Regions from separate parts of the [Pantoea] beijingensis genome, predicted to be linked through region 1. Evidence: predicted binding sites of a transcription regulator. Region 1 holds the regulator's gene; the other holds the start of a gene.

Region 1 (3,190 bases):
TCAGACATCCCATGATGGTATCCATCAACCGCGGTAGTAAAAACTGCGCGCCATTCAGCGTTAGCAATTGCAGTGAATAGACGGCGGTGACGGTAAAACCAATCGTTGCCCAGCCATAAAACTTGCGGATAAACAAATAACTTACCAGTGTGATTGTCAGCATCGCGAGCAGTACCCAACTATCTGCAACCTGCAAGCGCAGCGTTGCCGCAGCGATAATTAATCCGACTAGCGTACCCAGAGCACGGTGCTGAATGCGTACGCGGGTGGCGCTATAGCCGTTCTGACTGACGAACATAATTGTCATCAGAATCCAGTAAGGCTTAGGAATATTGAAAAATAGCGCCAGCGTACTGCCAATCACCAGCATGACGGCGAAACGTGTCGCCGTTCGCAATGCGGATGAGTTGAGTGAAAGGTAACTTTTCAGTGCCGGGATCAGCGGCAGTCGTCGTTGTCGATCTTCCATTAGATTACGTTGGTAAAGCGGGCGTTGGGTGCGCAGCACGCGCGCGATGCGACTGAAGTGGTAATAACAAAAATTGCCGACTGGGTTTTCACTGTTCTGTCGTGCGATTTTCTCCAGTGCCTGCAGCTGCTTATCCATACTAAAGCGCTCGGGTAGCCGATGGTAAAGAATATCATCGGCTAGCGTACGAAGCCGGGCCGCTATCGCCTGTGCATTCCAGCGAATCACCGCTTCAGCATGGCTGCGTTCAACCAGTTTTTGCACCTCATCCGGTAGCGACAGGCTGACGGCAATATGCTCCTGCAGATCGAGTGCCACTTGAAATGCACGCGTCAGTCGCTTATGACTGCTGTGGCGGTTTGCCGCCAGCATATGCATCTGCTGATAGCAGATGGTGATCAGGTCCACCGCTCTCTGCTGTCGTACTAACAGAGGTGGTAGTGCTTTTTCAGGGTCGGTGAGCTGTGTTAGCAAGCTATATTTTGCTTCACAGTAGTCGGCCAGTTCACGATAGAGCAGGCTGATCGTTTCGCGCATTGGTTGCTCTTTCCACAGCCAAAACCAGAACCAGTTAAATGCGCCATACCAGATTGTACCGAGTATATAGAGCAGGGGAGGCTCCCATACCGCCATGTGGCCAATAAGGCTGAGCGTAAAAATTCCGGCAATCAAGGACGCGGGGAGAAGCCGTGCATGTAACGGGCTAATTTCTCCGGTCACACCCAGCAGCATGGCCATAGCAAACAGGATTGCAGGCAAAGGGAGCTGGTGTTGCGTCATCCACTGGATCAGAAAACTACTGAGAGCAAATAAGCCACCGCCGATAATCAGCCGCTTAAAAAAGCGTTTGTGTGGCGTATCGAGCCCGGCAATATTGCAGCAGGCGGGGACTAACGAGAAGAGCAGTCCTTTTTGGAGATCGCCAAGCAGCCAGCCAATGGCCACCGGTAAACACAGCACTAGCGTCTGGCGCAGCGCATAGTTTATTTCAGGGTGATAAATGATTCTCCGCCACATCAGGTTATCGCAATATAAAAAAACGGCGTGATAGCAACATCACGCCGTGGGTCGGGATGAATTAACGTGTGCCGTATACAACAATCGTTTTGCCGTGTGCGGAAATCAGGTTTTGATCTTCCAGCATTTTCAGGATACGGCCGACGGTTTCACGCGAGCAGCCGACGATTTGACCAATCTCCTGACGGGTGATTTTGATCTGCATACCGTCTGGATGCGTCATGGCATCCGGTTGTTTAGCCAGATTGAGCAGCGTTTGCGCAATACGCCCCGTCACGTCAAGGAAAGCTAAATTACCTACTTTTTCTGAGGTGACCTGCAGGCGACGCGCCATTTGGGAAGAGAGACGCATCAGAATATCAGGATTGACCTGAATCAGCTGACGGAATTTTTTGTAAGAAATTTCAGCCACTTCACAGGCTGTTTTGGCCCGAACCCAAGCACTACGTTCCTGGCCTTCTTCAAAGAGGCCAAGCTCGCCAATGAAATCGCCCTGGTTGAGATAAGAGAGGATCATCTCTTTGCCTTCTTCATCCTTAATCAGCACTGCTACAGAGCCCTTCACGATGTAGTAGAGCGTTTCCGCCTTTTCACCTTGGTGAATCAGCGTACTTTTGGATGGATACTTGTGAATATGGCAATGTGACAGGAACCATTCGAGAGTCGGGTCTGTTTGCGGTTTGCCGAGAACCATTCGCTGTTATCCTCTATTGTAATCGTGCCCTAAATACAGGGAGGGTATTCCCTGCCAGGCGTTGAAATATTCAAGCGTTTTCCTATCAGGAATTTTATCCGGGCATCTGCTCATTATGTTGTCCCACTTTCGCCGGACTGATTACCCGTCATACTTCGGACTGCAAGTTTTTGGCTGCGTTGTCTTACATGTGGGTATACCCGCTTACCACCATCCTGCTACCCGTGCTCTTCAGGGTATATATGAGTTGGCAAAATATTACAACTTCGTTTGTAGCACAGCTTTCGCTAAGTGTCTCCTGTTGTCTCGCTTCAGCATGAAGTGAATTGCATAGCGTTGCCGTTTTTTCTTGTAAAGCGTAGTCTGAAGTCAACCGGACGAATCAGGAGATGAATGTTATGCAGGCGCGTGTAAAGTGGGTAGAAGGGCTGACTTTTTTAGGTGAATCTGCATCCGGGCATCAGGTGCTGATGGATGGTAATTCCGGTGATAAAGCGCCCAGTCCGATGGAGATGGTATTAATGGCCGCGGGGGGATGCAGTGCAATTGACGTGGTTTCCATCCTGCAAAAAGGGCGCCACGACGTGGCTGACTGTGAAGTGAAATTGACGTCCGAGCGGCGCGAAGAGGCACCGCGTCTTTTTACCCACATTAATGTGCATTTTATCGTTAGTGGCGCCGGATTGAATGATAAAGCGGTGGCACGCGCGGTCGACCTGTCGATAGAAAAATATTGCTCGGTGTCGCTGATGCTGGGTAAAGGTGTAGAGATCACGCACAGCTATGAAGTCATCGAACTGTAATATAGCCCGCAGGGCGGATTGCGATCCGCCACTGCAGTGTTCCTGCCAGCCTTGGCTGGCTTGACGAGTTACTCAATTTTTTTCCCTTCAATCAGACGCTTAACCAGCGGCCCCATGATCAATTCCATCGCCAGCCCCATCTTGCCTCCCGGTACCACCAGAGTATTAATATGGGAAATGAACGATCCCTGGATCATCGCCAGCAGG
Region 2 (3,190 bases), 530 kb from region 1:
TCACCTGTAGCGATTTAATAATCGGTGTTGTGTTCTGTTGGCTCATGATCATTGTCCTTATGGATTCTGATAAATTCGGGTTAGGGTGCCAGGCTACGCATGAATAACCTTTTTCAGGCTGAGGCTTTCAGTTCGATACGTTTAATATCGCCCACCAGCACGACATAGCTCAGTACCGCAACGAGTGCATGAATCCCCACGTAGATCAGTGCGCCGTTATAAGATCCGGTTGTCGCGATGATGTAGCCAATGGCGATCGGCGTGATGATCCCTGACGCATTACCGAACATATTGAACAACCCGCCGCTCAGGCCGCCGATCTCTTTGGGCGCGGTATCAGCCATGACGGCCCAGCCAAGCGCACCAATCCCCTTACCGAAGAAAGCGACAGCCATAAAGAACACAACGACCCATTCCGTCTCAACGTAGTTACATACCACCATGGTGATGGAGAGCAGCATGCCTAGTACGATAGGTGTTTTACGCGCAATATTGAGAGACCCCGTTCTACGCATCAGCCAGTCGGAAATCACGCCGCCCAGCACGCCACCGAGAAATCCACAGACCGCAGGAACAGAAGCAACAAACCCTGCTTTCAGAATTGACATGCCGCGCGCCTGTACCAGGTAGACCGGGAACCAGGTAATAAAGAAGTAGGTCAGCGCATTGATACAGTATTGACCAAGATAAACACCGATCATCATACGTGATGTAAGCAGCTGTTTGATTTGGTTTAACTTTTCCCGCCAGCTAACTTTACGATCCTCTTTCTTCTGATCCATGTTAATCAGTGCACCGCCCTGTTCCATGTATTCCAGCTCGGCTTTATTCACCCCCGGATGGTCGACGGGATCGTGGATGACTTTCAGCCAAATGAAACTTAAAATGATGCCAAGCCCGCCCATAAACCAGAACACATGCGCCCATCCTACCTGTGACGTCAACCAGCCCATGATCGGAGCGAAAATTACAGTGGCAAAATATTGTGCAGAGTTAAAGATAGCGACAGCGGTTCCGCGCTCCTGGGCTGGAAACCAGGCTGCAACGATACGGCTGTTACCCGGAAATGAGGGAGACTCAGCCAGGCCAACGAGAAAGCGCAGTGCAAATAATGCGGCAATGATGCCGGCCCCGTTAAAGATATCGACAAATCCCTGTAACAGCGTGAAAAGCGACCAGATAAAGATGCTCCAGAAGTAGACGCGCTTCGAACCGAAGCGATCTAATAACCAGCCTCCGGGAATTTGCCCAATGACATACGCCCAGGAAAAGGCGGAGAAGATATAACCCATACCCACAGGATCTAATCCAATCTCTTTGGCCATTGAAGAACCAGCGATCGATAAAGTGGCACGATCCCCGTAGTTAAAAGAGGTGACGATAAATAACATCACCACAATCCAATAGCGGGCGTGAGTTCTTTTTTCTATCGCACCCACTGTTTGGCTTACTGTATTCATGATGCACTCCTGAAATATAGCAACAAGCTACTTTCACTCTGAACTGCATACACATCTTGGTGGGTATCAGAATGATGTTGATGTAAATACGGCGATTTTATTTATTGGCAAATACGTTAATTTCGCGGCGATAAAAATAACTAAGTATTCAACACGAGATTGAGTATAGAAATCATGTCAGTGGGACACACTAGATTTATGCACTATATTTTAGTTAATTACCCTTATATTTTTATGCAAATGCACAACCTTCTGCGGCGCAGCTCACGGAACTGTATTTTTTAGGCCAGATGAAAGGAAATGTTCCTGTGGAGGATTCTATTTGTGAGCAATCTCACTTGCTGTTGTCATTTTGCCAGAAAGGATTGAATAATCGGCAGCCATGATCGGACACTTGCATAATGTCTGACAAAAAATATCGATTTATACTTTTATTACGCAAATACGTATCGAGCGATGATGATCATTAAAGGACATCGGAGCAATGAATAAAATAGCACTGGAAATTCCACTTTATATCAGAGTCAATGAGAAGGATAACGTCGCCATTATCGTTAATAATAATGGTCTGCCGTCAGGCACCACCTTTCCTGACGGTCTGCGCCTAATTGAACATATCCCCCAAGGGCACAAAGTGGCGCTAAATAATATCGCAGAAGGCGGCAATATTATTCGCTATGGAGAAATCATTGGCCATGCGCTACGGGATATCCCACAGGGTAGTTGGATTGAGGCGTCGCTGGTAGCACTGCCTGAAGCACCGCCCCTCGAACACTTGCCTTTAGCGACTAACATCCCCGCCTCTCTTCCGAAACTTTCAGGGTATACCTTTGAGGGTTTCCGCAATCCCGATGGAAGCGTGGGCACACGCAATTTGCTTGGTATTACTACCAGCGTGCACTGCGTTGCGGGTGTAGTCGACCATATCGTCAATATTATCGAACGTGATCTACTGCCGCAGTATCCAAATGTAGACGGCGTTGTAGCACTCAACCACCTTTATGGCTGCGGGGTAGCCATCAATGCCCCCGCAGCCGTCGTTCCTATCCGTACCCTGCATAACCTGGCACTTAACGCTAATTTTGGTGGCGAAGTGATGATAATTAGCCTCGGCTGTGAAAAACTTCAGCCAGAAAAATTATTAGCAGGTACTGATGACGTACAGGCTATCCCGCTGGATGAGGGCGATATCATACGCCTTCAGGATGAGCAGCATGTGGGGTTTGAGGCGATGGTGAAAGCCATTTTACAGGTTGCAGATCGCCATCTGCAACGCCTTAACCAGCGACAGCGCGAAACCTGCCCGGCATCTGAATTGCTTGTGGGCATGCAGTGTGGCGGCAGTGATGCCTTTTCAGGCGTTACCGCAAACCCCGCAGTGGGCTATGCTTCCGATCTGCTGGTGCGCTGTGGGGCGACGGTACTGTTTTCCGAAGTCACGGAAGTACGCGATGCCGTTCATTTGCTGACACCACGTGTAATCAATGAATCCGTAGGTAAACGTCTGCTGGAAGAGATGGCATGGTATGACGATTACCTTAATCAGGGGCAAACCGATCGTAGTGCTAACCCTTCACCTGGAAACAAAAAAGGGGGACTGGCCAACGTTGTCGAGAAAGCGCTCGGTTCTATTGCAAAATCGGGCCGTAGCCCAATCGTCGAAGTGCTCTCTCCCGGGCAGCGCCCAACACAACGTGGTTTGATTTTCGCCGCGACGCCTGCCAGCGACT

Evidence for each region. Region 1 encodes CRP, which controls carbon source genes, mostly activating them, when cyclic AMP is high. Its sites were predicted from a motif close to ATGTGANNNNNNTCACAT; they were not measured.
Region 2: garD (galactarate dehydratase) is a predicted target of CRP. The motif match lies at 1,783-1,800, and genes of this name have one in related genera.

Annotation. Positions count from the first base shown of each region.
Region 1 covers NZ_CP071409.1:367,406-370,595, forward strand. The annotation lists gene J1C60_RS01560 (YccS/YhfK family putative transporter) at 1-1,486, opposite strand, end outside; gene crp (cAMP-activated global transcriptional regulator CRP) at 1,548-2,180, opposite strand; gene J1C60_RS01570 (OsmC family protein) at 2,579-2,983, shown strand; gene J1C60_RS01575 (phosphoribulokinase) at 3,052-3,190, opposite strand, start outside.
Region 2 covers NZ_CP071409.1:893,102-896,291, reverse strand. The annotation lists gene gudD (glucarate dehydratase) at 1-46, opposite strand, end outside; gene J1C60_RS04060 (MFS transporter) at 114-1,460, opposite strand; gene garD (galactarate dehydratase) at 1,945-3,190, shown strand, end outside.